3 regions of the Psychrobacillus sp. INOP01 genome follow, and region 2 is predicted to be linked to each of the others. Evidence: predicted binding sites of a transcription regulator. Region 2 holds the regulator's gene; each other region holds the start of a gene.

Region 1 (8,664 bases), 1.4 Mb from region 2:
ATGAGAGTTGACGCATTTATCTCTCTCCATGCCAATGCGTATGGTACAACGTGGAATAATACTAGTGGAATCGAAACCTTTACTTATACAAAACCTTCCGAGCAATCTGTTATTCTCGCAACGCTTATCCAAAACTCTCTATGCTCTATTACGGGAAGATGGAATCGAGGAGTGAAGAAGGCTGATTTTTCAGTTGTTCGAGACACAAGGATGCCAGCTGTGCTAGTAGAATGTGGATTTATGACGAACAAACACGAAGCAATTTTATTGCAATCAACAGAGTACAGAATGCGCTGCGCGAAAGCCATCTCTTTTGCAATTCTATGTTGGATCCAGCAAAAGCGGTGATCCAGAAAAACTTTAAAATAGCATATTATAACAAAAACCAAGCAAAAAAAGGCTCGGTCCTTTAGGCTTAACACCTGTTTCTACCGTTTTTAATAAGCTTTGAACAGACTTCTTACAGATAACAAATCCATAGCCTCTACTTTTCATGCAATCCATTGGATTCCATATCATTCAAAGAGCCAGGAAGAACAATGATTATGTAAACTCAAGAAGGATATACATCCTTATCTTTTATGAATAAGTGAATCTTATTTATCTTTACTTGCTCTCATCTATTGTTTACTTGCCTCCACTTGTTACTTACTTGCAGTCGTGAATGATTTACTTGCTCTTAGTCTACATTTACTTGCGGTTTTTTACCTTTTACTTGCGGAACGGAAAATTTCGCCAAAGTTCTTTATTGATTCACAGCCCAAATGTGTAGAATCGAATTACTATTAGTTCTTTTCTACTCAATAGGTCAACTATTATAGATTGAGTCTGTAGATGATTCTGCATATTCATCGTGTTTATCATAAAAGCTTATTTTACTTTATGAATAATAACTACTTACTTAATTGATTGATTGATTGTAGCGGAAGGCGGCGACTCCTGCGAGATTAGCTTGAGCTGAAGACCCCGCAGGAGCTAGCGACGAGGAGGCTGAAGCCAAGCCAGCGGAAAGCGTCCGCCTGAAGCGGAAATCAAAGCGGTATTATTCATTTGTTTAATTATCAGGAACTAGTTGTTCATGGTACATTCTTATATACTTTTTATTCTTCAAAATAAAAAAGTGGAGGGGATAATATCCCGCTCCACTTTTTATTCTCCTTCTACTGTATAACGGACAACAACTGATCCTGTTTTTGCATCACCGTGTACTCGTAGAGGTGCAGCTTCTGAATCCACTATTTTCGTGAACCCTACTTTTTTGTTTAACAGCTGCTCAGATTGGTTTAGGTGGGTAACATCAGCCAATTGAACATCTATTTTACCAATTTGGGAAGTAGCCTCCCCTTTTATCGATACATCCTTTGGAATATACAGTTCAACTGTTCCAGCCACCGCTGTGCCTTCTATTTTACGAGCGTCTTTATCTTTAGTTGTTAAAATAACATGTCCGCTCACCGATGAACCTTCTATTTCTTTGAGCTTACCATCTACATAAATACGACCATTCATCGTCTCTACTTCAATCGTTTCTCCTTCAACACGTTGAACCTGAACCGATCCATTAACCGTTTCTATATCAGCTCTTTCAAACTTCAATTCATCTAATTCTACTTTTCCATTAGTTGTTTTAATTCTAAATGAGTTTGCCTCTAAATTTTTAGCTGAGAACTCACCATTGAACAAACGGACAGAAATATTATTATATTCTTTGTTTGGAACATATAACGTTACTTGTACCGAAGTAGTTTTCATATCGCTATACACACGTAATTTGTTTCCTTCTGTTGTGAAAATAAACTCTTCACGGAAACGTTTCTTCGCTTCCTCTTCAGTTGAATTTTTAAAGGATTTCACTTTAACAGTAGCACGTGCATGCTGTTCTTCCGTGGGTTGAATTTCAACTTTACCATTCGCAATATTAATAGAAATATCCGTCAAATCTACATCCTCTTTAACGAATTGTTCTTCAAAAACAACTGGTTCTCCAAATGGCATATCAAAATCCTTCATTTTGTCCACAGTTCCTTGCATAAACTGCATAAATCGTTCACCCATTACCGTGAAATCGCGCTTCAAATCTTCCACAAAATCGGTATTTTTGTTTTGTGACTTTGTATATTCTTTCTCCTCAGGTATAAACTGTGTGGCAGGTGTTGTTTGTTTTCCAAGCTCTTCAAGTAATGCCAATGCTTCTTGCGCAGTAATCGTGCCATTTTCAACCATATCTAAAATACGTTTTCGTTCTTCTTGCATAGTGAAAGGCCTCCTCATGAATTTAGACTATAAATCATTTTACTAACACTACTTTATACGATTGAAAAATCAAAAAGTTTCATCACGAAGTCGATACAGGACTTTTTTTCTTTTTAGACGCTTTCGTTACAACTTCATCCATCCGTTGTCGATCTCTTTCTAAAATAGTTTTCAAGTACTTCCCTGTATACGAGTCTTTCGATGCAGCAATTTTCTCAGGTGTACCTACCGCAATAATTGTTCCACCTTTGTCTCCACCTTCTGGCCCTAGATCAATCATGTAATCCGCTGTTTTAATGACATCTAAATTATGCTCAATTACTAATACACTATCTCCGTTATCTACTAAACGTTGAAGTACTACTAGCAATCTTGCGATATCGTCTACATGTAGACCTGTAGTCGGTTCATCCAAGATATAAAATGACTTCCCATTAGAACGCTTGTGTAATTCAGAAGCTAGCTTTACACGCTGCGCTTCCCCACCAGAGAGGGTAGTTGCTGGTTGTCCTAATTCCATATATCCAAGCCCTACATCTACAATTGTTTGTAGTTTACGGCTGATTTTCGGATGATTTTCGAAAAAGGCCAGCCCATCCTCTGCAGTCATTTTAAGTATATCAGCAATATTTTTACCTTTGTATTGTACTTCTAATGTTTCACGGTTGTATCGTTTGCCATGACAGATTTCACATGGGACATATACATCTGGAAGGAAATGCATTTCAATTTTTATAATGCCATCCCCACGACATGCCTCACAACGCCCGCCTTTAACATTAAAGCTAAATCTTCCTTTTTTATATCCTCTTACTTTTGCTTCATTCGTTGATGCAAAAAGATCACGCATATCATCAAAAACTCCTGTATAAGTAGCTGGGTTGGACCGTGGAGTACGGCCAATCGGAGACTGGTCTATATCAATTACCTTTTCCAACATGTCGATACCTTCCATGCTTTTATGTGCTCCGGGCTTCACTTTGGAACGATTTAGTTTTTGTGCTAGTGATTTATATAATATTTCATTTACTAATGTACTTTTACCAGACCCTGAAACTCCTGTAACAGCTGTAAATACTCCTAACGGAACATCTACATTTACATTTTTCAAGTTGTTTTCTGAAGCACCCTTTATTTTGATAAAGCGACCATCTGGCTTTCTTCTTTCTACTGGAAGAGGAATAAACTTTTGCCCACTTAAATATTGACCGGTTAAAGACTTTTTGTTTTTCATCACTTGCTCTGGAGTTCCTGCAGCGATTATCTCTCCGCCATGCACTCCTGCACCAGGGCCCACGTCTATTAAGTAGTCCGCTGCCATCATTGTGTCCTCATCATGCTCTACAACTATTAAGGTGTTCCCAATATCTCGCATGTTTTTTAATGTTTCGATTAGTCGATCATTATCTCGCTGATGTAACCCGATAGACGGTTCATCCAAAATGTATAACACACCTGTCAATCTCGATCCAATTTGGGTTGCCAAGCGAATACGTTGCGCTTCCCCACCTGACAAAGTTCCCGAAGCACGGTTTAATGTTAAATAATCTAGTCCAACATTCTCTAGAAACCCTAGACGTTCATTAATTTCTCTCAGCACAAGGCGAGCAATTTGCATATCTTTTTCGGATAAACTTAACTCATTGAAAAACTTATTTGCTTCTTCAATGGAATATTTCGTAATTTCCCCAATATGAAGAGAATTTATCTTCACTGCAAGTGTTTCTTCTTTTAGACGATAGCCATTACATGTAGGACAATTATGTTGCTCCATATATTTTTCCATTTGCTCACGAATATAATCGGAGGACGTATCCTTATATCTACGCTCAATATTAGCAAGAACACCTTCAAATGTAATCAAGTTATCTCGAACTTGTCCAAATTCATTTTCATAGCGGAAACGAATATTATCATTCCCTGAACCATACATAATTTTGTTCCATTGATCGATCGGTAATTTTTCAACCGGAACATTCATTTTTATTTTGTAATGCTTACATACTGCCTCTAAGAGCTTTGGATAATACTGGGAGCTTGTTGGCTGCCATGCGACAATAGCTCCGTCTGCGAGTGTGACACTTTTGTCGGGAACAACTAAATCGGGATCCACCTCTAACTTCGTACCAAGTCCATCACAATCTGTACACGCACCAAATGGACTATTAAAAGAAAACATTCGTGGCTCTAATTCCCCGATAGAAAATCCACATATTGGACAGGCATGATGCTCACTAAATAGAACTTCTTCATGCTCCATAACATCTATTAAAACTCTACCATCTGCAAGTCTTAGTGCTGACTCTATGGAATCACTAAGTCTTGCAGCAACTCCTTCTTTCATTATAATTCGGTCGATTACAACCTCAATATTATGTTTTTTATTTTTATCTAGATTGATATCATCATCTAAATCAATTAACTCTCCATCGATGCGTACACGAACGAAGCCCTCTTTTTTCATCTCTTCCAAGAGCTTTACATGCGTTCCTTTACGTCCTGAAACAATAGGCGCTAGTACTTGCATCTTTGTTTTTTCTGGATATTCACTTAAGCGATCTACCATTTGTTCAATCGTTTGAGATGAAATTTCAATACCATGATTGGGACATATTGGTTTTCCAACTCGTGCATACAATAGTCGCATATAGTCATAAATTTCGGTCACGGTTGCAACTGTAGATCGTGGGTTTTTACTCGTCGTTTTTTGATCGATGGAAATAGCTGGTGATAGTCCCTCAATGACATCTACATCTGGCTTATCCATTTGCCCTAAAAATTGTCGTGCATAGGCAGATAATGACTCTACATAGCGTCTTTGTCCTTCAGCGTAGATTGTATCAAAAGCTAAAGAAGACTTGCCTGAGCCTGAAAGACCAGTCATGACCACGAGCTTATCTCTTGGTATCTTCAAACTTACATTTTTTAAATTATGTGCACGTGCACCTTGAATCACGATTTCTTGATTTTTCAACACCTATCACCCTTCCAGCTTCAGTTCCAAAATTGTGTCACGTAGTTCTGCAGCCCGTTCAAAGTTAAGAGCTTTGGCTGCATCTTTCATTTCTTTTTCTAAATTTTCTAGAAGTGTTGCTTTTTCCTGTTTCGTTAATGGTTTTCCACTTATTAAGCGCTGTGCATACGTTTCTTCCTCTTCAGCAACCTGTGAAGCACGTATCACTTCTCTTATTTTCTTTTGAATCGTTTTTGGTGTTATTCCGTGTTTCTCGTTGTATTCCATTTGAATTGTCCGGCGACGTTTCGTTTCATCTATAGCTTTTCGCATGGAGTCCGTCATTTTATCCGCATACATAACTACTTCCCCATTGGAATTTCGCGCAGCACGGCCAATAGTCTGAATCAATGAACGCTCGGAACGTAAAAACCCTTCTTTATCTGCATCTAATATGGCCACTAATGACACTTCAGGTATATCTATACCTTCTCGTAACAAGTTAATTCCTATTAATACATCGTAGGTACCTAAACGGAGCTCACGAATAATTTCAGTACGTTCCAAGGTTTTTACTTCTGAATGTAAATACTGTACCTTTATACCGATTTCTTTTAAGTAGTCCGTTAAATCCTCCGACATTTTTTTCGTTAGCGTCGTGATTAAAACACGTTCATTTTTGGCAGCTCTTTCATGTATTTCATTGATCAAATCATCTATTTGCCCTTCAATAGGCTTCACTGTAATGACGGGATCCAATAGACCAGTTGGACGAATAATTTGCTCCACCATTTCCGGTGTATGCTCCAGCTCATAAGGACCAGGTGTTGCTGAAACAAATATAGCTTGGTTTATATGTTTTTCATACTCATTGAATGTTAGAGGACGATTATCTAGTGCAGATGGCAATCGGAAACCATAATTTACGAGCACTGATTTTCTAGCTTGGTCACCATTATACATTCCTCTCACTTGAGGTAATGAAACGTGGCTTTCATCCACTACGAGTAAAAAATCCTCTGGAAAATAATCAAGTAATGTATAAGGAACTGCTCCAGCCTCTCTTAAGGTTAAATGACGAGAGTAGTTTTCAATCCCTGAGCAAAAGCCCATCTCTTCCATCATTTCTAAATCATATCTCGTACGTTGCTCCAATCGTTGAGCTTCTAATAACTTATCCTCGCTTCTTAAATACGCAAGCTGCTCTTCTAATTCTTTTTCAATATTTGCTAAGGCTAGCTTCAACTTTTCTTCACGAGTAACGAAGTGGGAAGCTGGAAATATTGCGACATGATCACGTTCACCTAAAATTTCTCCAGTAAGTGCATTAACCTCACGAATACGATCAATTTCATCCCCGAAGAATTCTACTCGCAGACATTTTTCATCGCGTGAAGCAGGAAAAATTTCTACTACATCACCACGAACACGGAACTTTCCACGCACGAAGTTCAAATCGTTTCGTTCATACTGAATGTCGACGAGTTTTCGTAATAACTGATTGCGTTCAATTTCCATTCCCGTTCTTAGTGATACGACCATCTCTTTGTATTCTTCTGGATTTCCTAACCCATAGATACAAGATACTGAAGCGATAATAATGACATCTTTTCTTTCGAATAAAGAGGACGTAGCAGAATGTCGTAACTTGTCTATTTCCTCGTTGATACTTGAATCCTTTTCTATAAATGTATCGGTTTGTGGAACGTATGCTTCCGGTTGAAAATAATCATAATAACTAACGAAATACTCCACAGCATTATTTGGGAAGAATTCTTTAAACTCGCTATATAATTGTCCAGCAAGTGTTTTGTTATGCGCCATTACTAGCGTCGGTTTGTTTGTTTGCTGAATCACGTTTGAAATCGTATATGTTTTACCTGTACCTGTTGCACCAAGTAAGGTCTGATATCTTTTTCCCGCATTAACGCCTTCCACTAGTTCTTTTATTGCTTCTACTTGATCTCCCGCTGGCTCATACGGAGCTTGTAAATCAAAAATTTGTTCCATACAAAAGCCTCCCATTTTCTGAATAATTTCAGTTTAACACACTCTTTTTTTGATTCCTACTAAAACGAACATACGTTTTTTATATATAACAAAAAGCCACTGATACCAGTGGCTTTGGATTTTTCTATTGTTTGTCTCCGTTAAAATAAATACACTAAATACTAACTAGTTATAAAAAGGTTTAATCAATTTCTTCTCATTAACTTGTTGCTACAGATTTAGTCATTATAACTTAGCACATTTATTGTGTTTAATATAAAAAAACCACTCCAATGGAAGTGGTTTCTTTATCATTGTTCGATTATTTTGGACTGTTTAGCTGATGAAGTGCAGTTGAATACTCCATAAATGCAGCCCTATCTTTCTGATCTAGTGCCTCGTCTATCAATGATAAGAGACGCTTACTACTTTGTTCCCGGTGGATAATGTTCAAAAACATATCAAGATATATTTCGTTTAACAAATTTTCGGCAGAGCTTTCTTTCCCCGTTTGACCCATTGCTTTCAAGAAATCTGCATATGAATATTGTTTGTCCATCTCCATCACCCCGATGTCTTTTTTCTATTATATAAAAGCAACGAGATACTTGCAATCATTTTGAGAAAATTACAACTATACAGTAAAAAGGGAATATTTTAAAAATCCGTTATATATGCTTGATTTATTTCCAAAATTAACTATAATTGAGGTACATAATACAAAGGAGTGGATTTTTATGTCGAATAAAGTAGAAGAACAATCTTTTTTCATTTCATTTGAAACCGCTGTACTTCAACCTATTGTAGTGAATAATACAATATTTACGAAAGTGACTAACTTTTCAGGTGAGTCAAATATAATAGGTAAAAAGCCTTTTGATATTGTTCGTCACTCTTGTTCTTTCTATGGCTCTTCTTTCCAGCATACAGTTCGATTATCAAGGGATGCAATTGGAAATTATTTAAAGCTACCGATTCTTATAGCTCATGACTTCGGAAATCCGTGTATATTGATACCAATACTCTCTCCTAAATCGGATTTGAATGTTTGGTTCTCTTTTAGAGCAATAGAATCATTTTATCCTTCCGAAGATGGTTGTGTGGTCGTTTTAACAAATGGTCAAAAAATAACTGTTCCTTCCTCTCCACAAACAATAAGTAGGCAGGTTGGATTTGCTAATATACTAAATATGCATTTACTAAAACGGATGAGTTATCTGATAAATACTGGTTACATCACTAGAACTCCACAATTTCAAAAAGACTCACAGTACTAACGAAGTTTTTCTACTACTGCCAAATATATAGAGAGTAGTTCTTCGACTCTGTTGCGGAGACGAACGTTTAGGTAACGACGATGTTCTTCATAACCTCCATGAAAAAATACATACTCTGTGAACATATCATCGCCTTCTCCCCGAAGAACTTTCATACTGTGACGCTTCATATACATATGCGTCTGTTTTAAT
Region 2 (8,664 bases):
AGCTGCTGTAATGAAGATTACAGAACAGTATCAAACAATAGTATGTCTTGTAAAAAACTTAAAACATCAACCGATGAGATTCCCAAGTAATAATTTTGGTGTGGGAAAGTATAATAATTTTATTCCTCAGAATAGAGAAGAAACTTACAAATCTTTATTTGAAAATAATCTTAAGTTTTATCCCGTATATAATTAAAGTCAATAGTGATCTGTTGGCTTATTTTCGTAGTCGGAACATACTGATCACCTGTAAATGAAAACGGAATCTAACGAGAGGCAGAAAAGCTCAGACAAAAATCATGCTTAATTTTCTTATTGTTTCCTTTGTGAAACAGAATTGGTACTCGATAAATTTGTTCGAAACGTGCAAAAAGATTGCCATAGACACACACGAATTGCCTCTGTTACTATGTTTTAGGAGCATATAGCAGAGGTGAAATAATGGAACAAAAATATATGGATTTGAAACTAGGTGAACGAGGGGTAATTTTGAGTATCTTCGCTTACTTATGTTTGTCGACCTTGAAGTTAGTTATTGGTTATACTGCAAATTCTGAAGCCTTAAAAGCGGATGGATTAAATAATACAACCGACATAATTGCTTCCATTGCAGTTTTGATTGGATTGAAAATTTCACAGAGACCTCCAGATAAAGATCATCCTTATGGTCATTGGAAAGCAGAAACGGTAGCTTCTATGGTAGCTGCCTTTATAATGGTGGGTGTTGGTCTTTATGTCCTGTATAATGCCGCTTTATCGGTATTTGATAAAACAATTTCAGAACCTGACTGGATATCCGCATTGACTGGCCTTTTTTGTGCTGTGATTATGTATGGAGTGTACCTTTATAACCGAAATTTAGCGAGAAAAATAAATAGTCAATCTGTTATGGCTGCTGCAAAAGATAATTTATCCGACGCTTGGGTAAGTATTGGAACAGTTATTGGGATTACCAGCTCTCAATTTGGTCTGCCATGGCTCGATCCTGTTACTGCTGTTGTCGTAGGATTATTAATAGTCAAGACAGGTTGGGATATTTTTAGAGAGGCGTCCCATGATTTGACAGATGGTTTTGATGAAGAGCAGTTAAAGGATTATAAAAATTCAATTATTGATATTTCCGGTGTAAAGGGAGTAAAGGAGATAAGAGCAAGAAAATATGGAAATAATCCTGTTGTAGATGTGGTTATTCTTGTTAATTCCACTTTAGATATTGGTGCTGCCCACGATATCTCAATGGTAGTAGAAGACGTATTAATAAAGGAATATGATGTATTTGAAGTGCATGTGCATGTAGAGCCAAACTAAATAGAACTTGAATGATCGACTGAAGTATAATAAGTTAAGCCAACATTTAGTTGGCTTTTTTGATGCACATCTGGAATATAGTACGCAGCATAAGTTAGCGTTATTTTTTATACCTCAGAAGGATTTCCTTCTTTTTTGCCGAATACCAGACTTAAAAAGGGGTGTATAGGAGATGTCTTCAATATTTAAGAGAATTGATACTGTATTTTTACATGTAAGTGATTTAGAACAAGCAATCAAATGCTAAACATAGGTGAAACCCCATTAACATTGGTTCGTAAAAGAAAAAATGATGAGCAAGTAAAAAGTAGTCATATTTCCTTTAATTTTTATACTTCGAACATAGATACCGCACGTAATCATTTGATGCAGTATAATGTAACCGTTGAACCTATAAATGACGATGGCGATGTTAAATGGTTTAAGTTTCAAGATATAAAAGGAAATAATTTAGAGGTGTGTTATTTTCCGGAATAGATTGAAAGGAGAGAACGTTCCATTCGGAGCGTTCTTTTTTATACACAATAAATACTAAGGAGTGAAAACATAGGAGGATTTATTTGGAAAATTTCGGCGTAGTTCGATTTTGTTTAATTGTGGACGAAAAATTTTATATTTATTATTGGTGTAAATGGTATTAGATATTGTGACCGGGGTATTCAAAGCGATAAAAAACCATAATCTCTGAAGTCGAAAGTGCTTGTTTGCATAAGCTATAAAAATGTTGATGTTAGTAGTTCCGAAGACAAGCAAGGCTATATACCATTACGTAGTTTCTGGTGATACTGTCTATACATTAAGTCAGAGATATGGTAGTAAAGCACAATAGTAAATTTAGCTATATATTCTAAAAGGGGTATGTCGCTTTTTTATTTCTCCAATATTTACTTGTTATAAAACAAAACGAATGTTCGCGTGATAATAGAAAAAAGGAGGGAACAAGTATGCGTATAAATTTAATAAAATGTATGGCACGGAATCGGCTGGTTAGATAATAATTCTATAAATCTCGCATCTAATTATTTATCTTATAGTTCACTCAATAAGTGACTTAATCCTTCAAAGTACTATGCTGGGTATATTCAGACGCAATTGATTCTAAATCCAATGTTTTATAATTTTCCCAATTCACCTTTGCGAACGTATCAGCATCAAACACTACTGCTAAGAGTTCGTCAAATGATTTATTACCGTAGTCGTCAGTTAAGTTTGCATTCCATTTGATTAACACAGATTTCACTTCATCTAATTTCGATAAGTCTGCTAATATTTCCATAGTGTCCTTTAACATAGCGCTTTTCGAAGCTTCATGAGCATCTTTGTAGTCAATTTTAATTAAGAAGATGCCTTTATCTTCATAGACATTAAATTCTTCTTTGGTAATTGATCCAATAATAGATTTAATAGTGATAGGTTCAACGCTTTCGTCTCCACATGCAGACAATAAAAATACCGTTGCTAATAAAACTAACAATTTATTCATATATTCCCACTCAACTCCATTTTTGGTTTAATTATATCGTAAGTTTAAATAGAGAGGGTAGTTTATTATTTCACTTATTTCCCTAAATGTTTTTAAAACTTTAAATCTACTGCCTTTTTAATATGTTTACCTCTTGATAATATTCCTTCTATTCTTCTTTTTTTATACACGATCCTCATTGTTCCCGCTTGCGCCAATACAAACCTTACTATCATTAATTACACCATTCATATACTTTTCTCTTTTGTCGCAGAGACAGTGTTGATGATAAAAAAGCCCAACCACTAATTTGGAAGGACTTATTTTCACATCCCATTATCACCCTGATATAAATGTGTTTTAGTGACATTCTATGATGATAAATATTGATAAAAGTTGATTAAATAAGTTATATCTTATTTCATAAAAACTGAAACTTTTCACAGGAATAAGATTAATTGTATTTAACTTGATTCAAGTGGAATTTCCGATAAATAATCGATATCATCAAGTACTAATGCGTCTGTTAAAAGATTAATATCTAATAGAATTTGTTCCTTTATATGTATGAAGGGACATTTGTAATAATCATCTATTAGGTTATTTAGTTCTTTATAAATCAAGTTAGTAGGCAATAATACTCCCCCAGTAATCGATATTTCCTGTTACTTATTATCTAACAAAACAAGTTTAATTGGAAGAGATTTACCTAATTATTTTTGAATAATAAGCATCATTACAACGAAAAAGCTTGGAGAGTTGTGACGTTATTCACGATCGGTTCTCCTGAAATTGGCATTTTCCTCAAACGAATGGTGGTTGTCCTTATAAATGCGCGATTTTCTCTATAGAAATAGGTGTATAAAAAAATACAAATTAGAGTGATTTGTAATTTTTGAAGTAACTAGAAGTGGTGTCAATTAGAAAAGATCACTCGGTTAAAAACCAAGTGATCTTTTTGTATTTATTTCTATGTTATTTTTTTCTAAAATTCTTAGTGCTTCTTTTAGCAGGTTGATATCTATTAAAATCTGTTCCTTCAGCTGGTAGTTATTGCATCTATAGTAATCATTAATGAGTTTTTTAAGTTCCGCTATAATTAATTTCATAAGTTTTTGCCCCTTTATAGTTATATAGGCTGATATAAAAAACGATATACTTAATTTAACCTATGTCTAATTATAAATAGTAATACCCAAAATTCGGCATTTTTAATCACTTTTATTATTTTATTTGATAAATATAATGTCAATTGACTATTTTCTATATTCATTCCAGCATCAACTAGTGTGAGGGATAAATCTCTACAAATTAATAGAAGGGAGGTTAAACTTTGTTTATTAGGCCATGCAAAGTGAGAATTACATCTCGTTTTAGGAGAAATTCGAAAGAATAGTGAGGTTAAAGTGCAAAAGGGAGTAAATTTTGGGAGTGGGGGTAGTCCGGTTATAAAGTAGCTGCAAGTGGTGTCGTGACGAGAACAAAAGTTATAGGTGGATACAGAAATACTATAAAGATTTCACATACTTTGAAAGATAAAAAGTATGAAGCCTTATATGCACATTTAAAATCTTTTTCCGTAAAGTTGGACAAAGTGTTAACAGTAATACACGTGCATTTTGAAATTCACATACCATCATAAGATGTTGTGGAACAGCCTAATGCAGTGAATTCTTAATATTATATAAGTGAAACAAGTATAACCGAAGTACAGAAGCTTTAAATACAGTAGGTTATGAACTGGTGGCTGAAGGGATAGATGGGCCATTAACTATTGCCGCAATAGAACATTTTCAAAAAAACAATGGTATAACCGTTGATGGAGTAGTAGGACCAAAAACTTTAGTTGCTTTAAAGAAGAAATAAAACCTTCGGAGAGATAAAAAGAAATATGAACAAAATAAAACCCCTCAACCATAAAGGTAAAGGGGTTTTTCGATGATTTCAACAAAAATGTCCACTTTTCGTTGAAATATGATATCGGCTCTACGTTATCTTACTTATATTTAGTTGTATTGTCAAGTCTGTATGTCTATTGAATATTACGATAAACGCCAACGACTTTTCCAAGAATGCTAACAGAATTAACAATGATAGGTTCCATGGAAGAATTTTCCGGTTGCAAACGGAAGTAAGACTTTTCCTTAAAGAATCGTTTAACAGTTGCTTCATCCTCTTCTGTCATAGCTACGACAATATCGCCATTATTTGCCGATTGCTGTTGTTTTACAACGACATAGTCACCATTCAATATACCTGCCTCAATCATACTATTACCCATAATCTCCAACATAAATAAATTATCATCAGCAGTTCCGAATGTTTCAGGAAGTGGGAAAAACTCTTCAATATTTTCAATTGCTGTAATTGGCATACCTGCAGTAACTTTACCTACAAGTGGTACATGTACAACATTTTGTTTTTCTGCAATACTTCCTAATCCATCAAGAATCTCAATGGCACGTGGTTTGGTTGGGTCTCTTCTTATCAATCCTTTACTTTCCAGTCGAGCTAAATGTCCATGAACAGTAGAACTAGATGCTAAGCCCACAGCTTCGCCTATTTCTCGAACAGATGGCGGATATCCTTTTTTTCGAACTTCTTCTTTTATAAAAGCTAGGATGTCTTCCTGTCTTTTAGATGCTTTTTTCATATGCTCACCTCTTTTAGAGTAATTAATCTCTAACCTTTTCTATCTTATTAATAGTATAACAGGGGACGAACGTTAATGCAAACATAGGTTCTAATTGTTGTTGACAAAAACAAACGTTCGCATTATTATTAAATCATACATTACGAACACACATTCTATTAGGGGGTATTTTTAATGACCTGGATAAAAGAAAACTACTTTTTAACAATATTTGTAGCGTGCAGTATTGCATTTACAATGTTTATAATAATCTCGAATTCTTTTTCGACAGAAGAGAGTCTTCATATTAATATAGAACAAGGCGATTCTTTATGGGAGTTAGCACATGAGTATAGTGTAAACGAAGATAAAAAAGTATGGATCAATAAAGTGATGACTATGAATAATTTGCAAGACGGACATATTAAAGCAGGGGAAATACTTAAAATTCCAGCTGCAGAAAAAAGTTACCATTTCGATCATGAAACGGAGATAGCGGGCGATACAAAATGAAATCAGTTATATATTGTCGTGTGAGTACAGAAAAAGAGTCCCAAGAGACATCTTTGCAAAGACAGGAAGAAGAGTTGTTAGAATTTGCAGCATTACATAATTATGAAGTAGAGAAAGTATTTATAGATCAACATAGTGGTTACGATATAGAACGTGAAGGCTTATTAGATTTACTTGACTACATAAAAGAAAACGAAATTAAAGCGGTTTTTGTTCAAGATGAAACTAGAATTGGGAGAGGGAATGGTAGAATGGCAGTTCTACATCTCCTTCAAAAAACAAACACTTCTATATATACTTTACAAGATAAAGGCGTCATCAATTTAAATGAAATGGACTCTATGTTACTGGAGATATTAGCGCTTGTAGAGGAATATCAACGGAAATTACACAACGCTAAAATCAGAAGAGGTATGAAGAAAGCAGTATCACAAGGATATCGGCCAGAGAAAAACTTAAAGACAAAAGGTAACCCCGAAGGAAGAGAACGAATAGATGTGCCATTAGAAGAAGTAGTTAGACTTCGAAATGCAGGTCTCACTTATGAAGAGATTTCAATGACTCTAAAAGGTTTAGGATTTAATATTAGTAAAGCAACCGTACATCGACGATATATTGAGTATATAGAAGCACACGGAGTGAAATGACTTGCACTCTGTGTGTTTTTTCCTTACCTTTATATAAAGATATAGTGAAAGGATGAAATGAATTGTTAAGTAAAGAAAAATTAGCAAGAATTAGTGAGTTATCTAGAAAATCTAAAATATCAGGACTTTCTATCGAAGAGGCAAAAGAACAAAGCTCTTTACGTAAAGAATATTTAGAAACTTTCCGCTCTACTATGAGAGATACAATTGAAAGTGTAAAAATAATCGACCCTGAAGGAAACGATGTAACACCTGTAAAAGTTCAAGAAGCAAAGAAAGGGAAGTTTCTGAATTAATTAATCATTTCAGAAACCATTGATAATACAGACATTCTTGTCTAAACTAGAAATATAATAAAAATTTGTTTGAGAGGATGTCATTCATGTCATTACAATCCGATTTATTAGCAATTAATACGATTCGAACTTTATCTATTGATGCAATCGATAAAGCAAATTCTGGTCACCCTGGTTTACCAATGGGGGCAGCGCCAATGGCTTACACATTATGGACAAAACATTTACGACATAATCCAAGTAACCCAACATGGTTCAACCGTGATCGCTTTGTGTTATCGGCCGGTCATGGTTCTATGCTACTGTATAGCTTACTTCATCTTGGTGGTTATGATTTACCAATGGAGGAGATTAAGAACTTTAGACAATGGGATTCTAAAACTCCTGGACATCCAGAGTTCGGTCACACAGCTGGAGTAGAGGCAACAACAGGACCGCTTGGTCAAGGAATTGGAATGGCAGTAGGAATGGCTATGGCTGAAGCACATTTAGCTGCTACCTACAATAAAGAAGACCACTCGATAATCGATCATTACACATATGCGTTATGTGGTGATGGTGATTTAATGGAAGGTGTAGCAGCAGAAGCAATTTCACTTGCTGGACATCTTCAATTGGATAAATTAATTGTATTATATGATAGTAATGATATTTCTTTAGATGGTGATTTACATAAATCATTCTCAGAAAATGTAGCAAAACGTTTTGATTCATATGGTTGGAACTATATTCATGTAAAAGACGGAAATGATATTGAAGAAATTTCAAATGCTATTGAAAAAGCGAAGTCTCAAAATGACAAACCAACTATTATTGAAGTGAAAACTGTAATTGGATTTGGCTCTCCTAACCGTTCTGGTAAGTCAGATGCTCACGGTATGCCATTAGGAAAAGATGAAACTCTATTAGCTAAAGCTGAATATAAATGGTTATTTGAAGAGGATTTCCATGTGCCAGAAGAAGTATATGATACGTTCAAACAAGCATCAGAACATTTAGGTGTTCAAGAAGAGAATTCTTGGAATGAGAAATTTAATGCGTATGAGTCAGAATTTCCAGAGTTAGCTTCTACTCTGAAACAAGCAATTTCTGGTGAATTACCTGAAAACTTTGCAGATGCCCTTAAATCATACGAAACTGGTACTTCACATGCTACACGTTCTGCTTCTGGAGAAGCAATTAATGCAATTGCTCAAAACCTACCTTCGTTCTTTGGTGGTAGTGCAGATTTAGCGGGTTCCAATAAAACTACTATGAAGAATGTTGGAGATTTCTCAGCTGATGATTATGCTGGGAAAAACATTTGGTTCGGTGTACGTGAATTTGCAATGGGAACTGCTTTAAACGGAATGGCTTTACACGGTGGACTAAATGTATTTGGTGGTACATTCTTCGTATTTAGTGACTATGTTAGACCAGCAATTCGTTTATCTGCATTAATGGGACTTCCTGTAACGTATGTATTCACGCATGATAGTATCGCTGTTGGAGAAGATGGTCCAACTCATGAGCCGGTTGAACATTTAGCTTCTTTACGAGCAATGCCTGGTTTATCTGTAATCCGTCCAGCGGATGCAAATGAAACTGCGGAGGCATGGAAACTAGCTGTATCATCTAAACATAATCCTACAGTTTTAGTTCTTTCTAGACAAAACTTGCCGACTCTTGAAAATTCAGTTGAACTGGCTAAAGAAGGAGTTTCAAAAGGAGCTTATGTTGTAGCCCCTAACGAAAAAGCGGAAGCAATCTTACTTGCAACTGGTTCAGAAGTAAGTCTTGCTGTTGAAGCGCAAGCAGCACTTTCTA
Region 3 (8,664 bases), 230 kb from region 2:
CAAGATTATTCATAAATTCTTTAGATTTTTCGGAATGATAGTAGGTATTGCAGACGGATACATCAAAGCCGGATGTAAACACTAATTATAGTAAGAGTATAAAGAACCGACGATAAATGTTCTTTTAAGTTTTCTCCTTTGAAAAAGAGCGCTCCTATATGGGTGCTCTTTTTAACTCTTAGTCATTGTGTTAGCTAACGTAATGGATCAAATACTTGGAATGAACGGAGCGATTACATATGCTACCGTTCTTTTTTATATCGCATCTTGAAAACTGTGCCGAACTTGGAGTATTAGTACCGGCAAACTTGCGGCGAAATTAAAAGTCGTGGAATCACAAAAAGTCGAAGCTGAAACATTTAAAAAAATAATAAGTGAAGAATTAACAGGAAGTAAGGTTGACGCACAATTGGAAGCGGCGAGGGAAAGCGAAAAATAGATGACATTTAAAATAAGCTGCCTTCTGGGTGGCTTTTTATTTTGAAGGAGGTGATTGTCATGTGAAATTCAAATTTGTTATAAAAGGGTACAAGCATTTGTAAATAGCAATACAAAAACTAATATGAGGTGATTATTAATGGTAAAAGTATTTATTGATCCAGGACATGGCGGAACAGATTCAGGTGCAGTAGGAAATGGTTTACAAGAAAAGAATTTAACTCTACAAATTTCTACAAGGATTCGAGATATTTTGCTAGCTGAATACAATAACGTATCTGTATTAATGAGTAGAACAGGGGATACATTCCCATCACTTGCAGCTCGTACAAACCAAGCTAACTCATGGGGCGCTGATTTCTTCCTATCTGTTCATATTAATGCCGGTGGTGGAACTGGTTATGAAGATTTCATTTATCCAGGCTCAGGAGCACCAACAACGACATATCAAAGCAATATCCATTCAGAAATTTTGAAGCTTGTGAACTTTACTGATCGTGGCAAGAAACAACAAAACTTCCATGTGCTTCGTGAATCCAATATGCCAGCTCTTTTGACGGAAAATGGGTTTATCGATAATGCAACTGATGCAGCAAAATTGAAAACAGCTTCATTCATAGAATCTCTAGCGAGAGGTCATGTAAATGGAATTGTTAAGTGTTTCAATCTTCCTAAGAAAAGTACGGCAGTATACCATACGGTAGTGAGTGGCGATACTGTGTATTCATTAAGTCAAAAATACGGTAGTAACGCACAACAGATTAAGGACTGGAATGGACTTGATGCCAATTACACAATTTATATCGGACAAGTGTTGAGAGTAAAATAAAAATAGTGAACCTATCGTAGCCCTGCTCATTCGAGTGGGGCTTTTTTATTTGCCTTTTCATATACAACAATATTAATATAATACCTGTATATTCCTTATAATTCAGATGTTTTTTATCGGATATATATGTTAATATATTTATAGAAATTTTGAAGGAATGTACTTCAACTAATGCAGGTTAGTTGAAGAAGCATTTATACATTTGAAAAATAAGAACTAATTTAATGTATCTCAATACGGAGTAGCTTCATAATAGATTTTCGGATTATACTATAAGTTTTGCGAAATTATCTTATGTATTATTATTTTTGGTAAAATAGCAGTTATCACAATAAAATTATTTGAATATTCATATAAAAATAAACAAAAAGTAAGGAGTTTATTCCATGACGAAGCATATAGATAAAGATACTTTTTACAATTCCTTCTTTGAGCATGGCCCAGATATAATACTTTTTTTAGATACAGAAAGTGTTATTGCTAATGCAAATCAAAATCTTTCTAAAGTGATAGGTTATTCGGTTGAGGAAGTTTCGCTTACCCCACTTACCAAATATTTAGAAAAGAATGAACAGGAAAATTATCAGAATAACTTCTTAGAAGTCCTTAACGGAGAACCAAAAAGTATGGACTCTTTCTTTATAAACAACAACGGGAAGAGCATACCGATTCATATTATACTCCTTCCTGCGATTGTAGATGGTAAAGTAACCGGTGCTTTTGGGATTATAATAGATAAATCTGAAGCTCGAAAAATTGAAAATAGTTTACTTGAGTCGGAGTCAAAATTTAGAGCTATTGTGGAAGAAGCATTGGTAGGTGTTTATATCTTAAAGGACAAACATCTCTTATATGGTAATCCATACTATCATCAACTACTAGGAACTAAGTACCCTGACGTCAATTTCAATATTATTAATTATATTCATCCTGAAGATATTAATGAACTCCAATCCACCTTTGATTCGTTAATAGACGGAGAAGACGGAATAACACATTATTGTCGTGTAATTCGTAAAGAGGGGTCTGAGATAAGAATAGAAGCACATTCCAAATTAATTTATATAAATAGGGACCCGATAATTTTGGGTACAATTATAGATATAACAGAGAGAGAAAAATCTTGGGAGAAGATCAATTTTCTTGCCTATTATGACCAATTGACAAAGTTACCAAACCGAAAGTCCTTTGAAGAAACTTTGGAAAAGGAATTAGTAATCGCTAAAACATTGAATCAGAAGCTGGCAATTATGTATCTTGATTTGGATAGATTTAAATATACAAATGATACGCTTGGACATCGTGTTGGGGATGAACTATTGATAGCTATTTCTAAACGCCTCCAGATAGTACTTGGAGATGAACACCAACTATTTAGGATGAGCGGAGATGAGTATGCAATCATTTCACCTGACTGTAAAACTATCAACATGATAATTGACGTAGCATACCAAATTATCAGTTCAATGGAAGAACAATTTGTCGTGGGTCAATATAGACTATTTATGACGACAAGCATTGGTATCAGTCTTTTCCCAAATGATGGAGAGGATACAATCTCCCTTATGAAAAATGCAGATGCAGCCTTACATAACGCAAAACAGGAAGGGAAAAATACTTTTAAAGTATATTCTTCTACAATGGATATTCGAACATTTAGGGCTTTTAAGTTAGGTTCTGACATCCGTTTAGCACTTGATAAGAATCAATTAGAGTATTATTTTCAGCCAAAGGTAAGCACAGAGAATAATGAAATAATAGGGGCAGAAGCGCTAATTAGATGGAATCATCCAGAATGGGGGATATTAACTCCAAACGAGTTCCTTCCGATTATTGAAGAAAATGGGTTAATAGCTGAAGTGGGCAAAAAAATGAATTGGAAGGTAGCCAAGCAAATTAAAGCTTGGCAAGAAATGGGCTTACCACGTATACCTATATCTGTGAATTTATCAGCAAAACTATTTTTGGATAAAAACCTTGTTAGTAACTTTCAGGAGATTTTGGCAGACACCAAACTTGATCCTGAGTTTATCGAAATAGAAATTGTTGAGACTTCTATGTTAGAAAATGAGAAAGTAGTGTTGACTACTTTAAATGATCTCATTAGAACAGGAATAACTATTTCCTTAGATGACTTTGGTACAGGATATTCATCACTTTCTTATTTAACAAAGTTTAAAAAATATATCGATACATTGAAAATTGATCGGTCTTTTATTACCGAATTGAGTACAGATGAAGAGAATGAATCGAACTTCATCACTCAAACCATGATTAAACTTGCAGAAAGAATGAAGATGAACGTTGTAGCTGAAGGAGTAGAAACTTATGAGCAGTACAATCTTTTAAAGAAAATGGGATGTAAGATTGTTCAGGGATATTTTTTTTCAAAGCCTCTACCAGCTACTGAATTTGAAGAATTATTAAAGATTGGAACAATTGATATACCTAATGACCTCAAATTAGGAAATCGAACATTAGAGGAAAAAAGAGAGTTTTTCAGAGTCCCTCTTCATTTCCCGCTCAGTGGTTCAATGACACTTACACGAATCAATGGCCGTACGGTGGCCGTAGGAAAAACAGTAGTATTAATCGAGGATATTGGATTAGGTGGTCTTCGCTTTATAACAGATTTAAAGCTTACAGTAAATCCTAATATCATTTTTGAGTTTGAGACTTACTTATTTGGAGAGACTATTAAACTACTAGGCTCTATTGTCTGGATGAATGAAATTAAACCCTATATTTATCAATATGGCTTAGAATATGCCATCGATGAGAGTGAACGTGCTGAGATTACACCAATTTTAAATAAACTTGCTTTAAAGCTTCGCAATGCCCCTTTAGTTCCTGACTGTAGTTTTGTAACTGAGGATCGTTACACTTTTATAAAAAAATTACGCAATTAATGTTAGTGTTAGCCTGAGCGTTGAACTAAGAATTCTCTCAAAGGAAGTTGCTTCCTTAAGGAACGCAGACATACCCTAAGAAGAGCAAGGAATTAGGCAACTCTTATTTCTTATTGAACTAGCAGGTGCTTTAGGTGAATAAGGAACAAACAAAAAAATTCACTAAAAGTTACAAATAAATCGCAGGAACAGAATAATAAATTGCTTAAAAATAGCGACCTTCTCTTAATTGAGTTGATCGCTTTTTTTATTCTATAGAAACTATTAGGGGTATTCATAAATTTCCTGCGCTAGTCCATCCTCTAGATTTCACTTTGCAATTATACGGCGGAGTCTTTGAAAATAACTTTTCTTTAACTTCTTTTGTAAACCTATTTGAACACTTCCTGAATAACTTCCTTCCACACTTTTTAGGTGCACAGTTAATGGACCTATGCCGCATTATATCTTTGGAGATATAACTAAAGGATTTTTTTCTGAATTATTTGATTTTTTAAAATACCGCTGATATTGTGAAAGTTATCACTTAAACTAACGCAGCAGGTTAGTTGAATAAGAATAAAGGAAATAAGGCTGTAATGGAGTGTCATTTCGGGGTGTTATTTTGCACCTGTTTAAAGATTAGTCATGAATAAAAGTCAAATGGGAGATTTCTCATGAAGATTTTAAAACTTTTTTCATCACACACCATTTAAGGATCTCAAATGAATATAAGCTTCATTTTTGGGGCAATCTTCAATGGATGAAAATATTCGGAGGTGCAGGAATGTTTGAAAAAAAATTAGCACTTCATGAAACTCTGGAATTTCATGAAGTAATAAATTTTAAGACAGTATGTTTACTTAAATCTAAAATGATGCAAGGTATCGTTTTTGACCAAGATCTAAAAGCGCTAATGGAGAAGGACGTAAAACAATCTATCCCAGCTTTAACTGCAATGATAAAACTATATTCAAATTCTGAGTTAAAATAATCGGAGGTCGGTTCGTATGAATGATTATTTAGATCCTATAAATTCTGTTGGAATGCCCGAACTTACTGATTCAGGTATTGCCCTTGAATTTTTGTTATCAACAAAAACTGGGGTTAGAAATCTTTCAATTGCATTGACAGAAACAGCAACACCTACAATTAGAAAGTTATTACAGGAACAACTTGATGTAACCATTGCCTTATATTTCGAAATTGCAGATCTCATGATGAAAAAACAATGGTTAAACCCATATGATTTGGAACTTCAAAAACAATTGGATATTAAATCCGCTCAAAATGCAGTAGATATAGCTAATTTAAATCTCTTTCCGGGCGTTACAAATCGGAAAGGAATGTTTCCAAGCCCACCGAAGAAATAATGAATATAGAAGGAGATTTAATTAATGAAAGCTGTTACTTTTCAAGGTGTTAAAAATGTTCAAGTAAAAAACGTGAAAGACCCAAGCATCCAAAAAGCGGATGATATCATTGTTAAACTGACTACTACTGCAATTTGCGGATCAGACTTACACTTAATTCATGGGATGATCCCAAACCTTGGCGAGGATTATGTTATTGGACATGAACCTATGGGAATTGTAGAAGAAGTCGGTAAGGATGTAACGAAAGTTAAAAAAGGGGATCGCGTTATAATCCCATTTAATATAGCATGTGGTCAATGTTGGTACTGTAATCATGAATTAGAAAGTCAATGTGACAATGCGAATGAAAATGGAGAAATGGGTGCATATTTTGGCTACTCAGACACGACGGGAGGATTCCCAGGTGGTCAAGCTGAATTTATGCGAGTTCCATATGCTAATTTTACCCCTTTTAAGATTCCAGAAAACAGTGAAGTAGCGGATGAAAGTTTAGTGCTACTTGCAGATGCTGCGTCTACAGCATTTTGGAGTGTAGACAATGCGGGAGTGAAAGCAGGGGATACGGTCGTAATTTTAGGATGCGGTCCAGTTGGTCTGTTAGCACAAAAATTCGCTTGGTTAAAAGGTGCAAAAAGAGTTATTGCAGTTGATTACGTTGGTTATCGTTTAAAACATGCAAAACGTACGAATAACGTGGAGATTGTTAACTTTGAAGATCATGAAAATTGTGGTGAATATTTAAAAGAAATAACACAGGGGGGAGCAGATGTAGTCATTGACTGCGTAGGAATGAGTGGAAAAATGACTCCACTGGAATTTCTTGCATCTGGTCTGAAATTACAAGGAGGAGCAATGGGAGCTCTAGTAATTGCAAGTCAAGCAGTTCGCAAAGGTGGAACAATTCAAATTACAGGAGTTTACGGGGCACGTTATAATGCATTCCCATTAGGTGACATCTTCCAAAGAAATGTGAATATTAGGACAGGTCAAGCTCCAGTTATTCACTACATGCAGCATATATATAATTTAATTGCAGAAGGTAAGGTTGATCCAAGTGATATTGTCACTCATGTACTTCCTTTAGATCAAGCTAAGCATGGATATGAAGTATTTGACACCAAAATGGAAGACTGTATAAAAGTTGTACTAAAACCGTAAATATAGAGGGTTAGTTTTCGAGCATCTCTTATGAGGTGCTTTTTTTATTTGTCCAAAATTTACTTGTTGTAAAATCAAACGAATGTTCGTATAATAAAAAGCTAAAGGAGGGAACAAGTGTGCGTATGAATTTAATGAAATGTATGAAACGTAATCAGATGGTTGAGTTAATGTATATGGATTCAAAGGGTAATATAAGCCAAAGGCGAGTGAAAGTCCTGAGGATTCAAGGTGATACATTCCAGGGGTTTTGTTTTAAACGGAATGCCAAACGTACTTTTATCATTGAAAATGTACTCGCATTTGTTCCCATAATACATAAGGAGCGTGCTGTGGTATGAATTTATTATCAGGTGCAGAATTTGAAAAACAGTTTAGAGAAGTTTACGATTCAGCTAAATACCTTGATCGTGGTTCTAAAAAATGGGTAGCAATGATGTTACCAGAGCATGTGAAAATGATTCGTGAGTACGCAGTGGAAATCAAAAGAGACGAACGTCCTGATTTGAACGAATGGGATCTAGAAGCCATACAGGAGTGTTTGGATTTATCTATGTTACAAAAAGCTGATACTATAATAAAATTGTGGAGGGATGGTCAGTTTTACTACAACAGAGGAACGATTGAGAGTATCGATATCCAAAGAAGAACATTAGAAATGCAAGATCCTTTTTATTTGTTATCAATCAGATTAGATAGTTGATGTAACTATTATGGATTAAGGTTGTGAAATGATGGATAGAACTGAAGAACTGTTTAATGAAATGCTTGATAAATATGATTCAGAATTAATACTAGGTGCATTGGATCAAATGTCAAGAATGAGTTGATTGCTTTAGGTAAGGTATGTGAAATCATGAATAGAGCAGAAGAAGCTAAAAACCACCAATCAGATTAATGGAAGGTGGTTTTGTTGTTTTTCCAAAAGGCTATGTTAAAGGGAAAGGTTGATTTTGAATACGCATAAAAATGAGCTAGGAATTTTTTCCTTGCTCATTTTACTTTGATATTGTTTTTTCTAACGCATCCGTTAGTTAAGTTATTACAAATTAATTTCTTCACCTATACTTATAGCACGAAAAGGATTTCTTTCCTTTGATTTTAACGATTCAATAAAGTCTGAAGTTAAGTCCTCTTTATTAATAATTATTCTTGTAGAACCAGATACTACACCATTTAAAAAAATGGGTTCAATAGATTCTGGATTCTTAAGTCGTTCATAAAAAAAACTGTCTAAAACAATAGTTACATAACTAAAATTGCCTGTATTGTTAAAGAATTGATAGTTAACTTCAATAATAAGTTCGTCATTGTTTTCCTCTATTTCATAGGTGAAACTTTTTACTTCTGCATTTTTATTTGGAAATAAAATCCACATTAAGCACAATAAAAAAATCACAGATATAATGAAAATTATTACTTTGTTTCTTTTCAAAAATTCACCCCAATTTTTTTTATTAAACTGTCGCGTTAGTTTAAGTGTAACATTTTAAAAACAAAACCACCTCACAAAAATCAACCCAAGCCTTTAACATAGCCTTCCAAAATTAAAAGCTGTATAACTGAACGAGCAATCTTATAGCAAATAAAAAAATAACTTTTACCCCAAACGTACCCCAAAACGATATGCTATAATATACTAAAGTTATAAAATAATAAATATTCAATAGATAGAAAACGTTGATTTTTCTAGGGCTAGTTATTAAAAAAGCATACATTGCTAAACGGATTGTGTTTTGGTCAAAAAATACACCACCAAAATGGCTCTCTTAGTTGAGGGCTTTTTTGCATGAAAAAAAGAAAAGAGGGATATGATATGGAGCAGTACCTTACTTTGTGTAAGCATATTATTGATAATGGAGTCGAAAAAGGAGATCGGACTGGAACTGGCACGAAAAGTGTCTTTGGCTATCAAATGCGATTTGACCTTTCTGAGGGTTTCCCACTTCTTACAACGAAAAAGACGGCATTCCGT

The links. The regulator LexA, encoded in region 2, represses DNA repair genes until DNA is damaged. The targets are predictions, from matches to a motif close to CGAACATATGTTCG.
Region 1: a site for LexA is predicted at 7,282-7,295, ahead of uvrB (excinuclease ABC subunit UvrB). Genes of this name have one in related genera too.
Region 3: a site for LexA is predicted at 6,765-6,778, ahead of KD050_RS20275 (YolD-like family protein). Genes of this name have one in related genera too.

The regions. Positions count from the first base shown of each region.
Region 1 covers NZ_CP073315.1:1,033,904-1,042,567, forward strand. Annotated here, with positions in the region: gene KD050_RS05235 (N-acetylmuramoyl-L-alanine amidase) at 1-348, shown strand, start outside; gene KD050_RS05240 (DUF4097 family beta strand repeat-containing protein) at 1,150-2,253, opposite strand; gene uvrA (excinuclease ABC subunit UvrA) at 2,336-5,227, opposite strand; gene uvrB (excinuclease ABC subunit UvrB) at 5,234-7,216, opposite strand; gene KD050_RS05255 (IDEAL domain-containing protein) at 7,518-7,754, opposite strand; gene KD050_RS05260 (competence protein ComK) at 7,933-8,472, shown strand; gene KD050_RS05265 (YhjD family protein) at 8,469-8,664, opposite strand, start outside.
Region 2 covers NZ_CP073315.1:3,886,497-3,895,160, forward strand. Annotated here, with positions in the region: gene KD050_RS19060 (VOC family protein) at 1-196, shown strand, start outside; gene KD050_RS19065 (cation diffusion facilitator family transporter) at 439-1,308, shown strand; gene KD050_RS19070 (hypothetical protein) at 2,360-2,791, opposite strand; gene KD050_RS19075 (hypothetical protein) at 3,235-3,405, opposite strand; gene KD050_RS19080 (hypothetical protein) at 3,709-3,879, opposite strand; partial or broken gene KD050_RS19085 (peptidoglycan-binding protein) at 4,496-4,636, shown strand; gene lexA (transcriptional repressor LexA) at 4,803-5,423, opposite strand; gene KD050_RS19095 (cell division suppressor protein YneA) at 5,598-5,915, shown strand; gene KD050_RS19100 (YneB family resolvase-like protein) at 5,912-6,562, shown strand; gene KD050_RS19105 (DUF896 domain-containing protein) at 6,625-6,858, shown strand; gene tkt (transketolase) at 6,945-8,664, shown strand, end outside.
Region 3 covers NZ_CP073315.1:4,120,655-4,129,318, forward strand. Annotated here, with positions in the region: gene KD050_RS20250 (N-acetylmuramoyl-L-alanine amidase family protein) at 578-1,267, shown strand; gene KD050_RS20255 (EAL domain-containing protein) at 1,654-4,176, shown strand; gene KD050_RS20260 (spore coat protein) at 4,943-5,149, shown strand; gene KD050_RS20265 (spore coat protein) at 5,166-5,528, shown strand; gene KD050_RS20270 (zinc-dependent alcohol dehydrogenase) at 5,553-6,689, shown strand; gene KD050_RS20275 (YolD-like family protein) at 7,027-7,392, shown strand; gene KD050_RS20280 (hypothetical protein) at 7,732-8,124, opposite strand; gene KD050_RS20285 (thymidylate synthase) at 8,506-8,664, shown strand, end outside.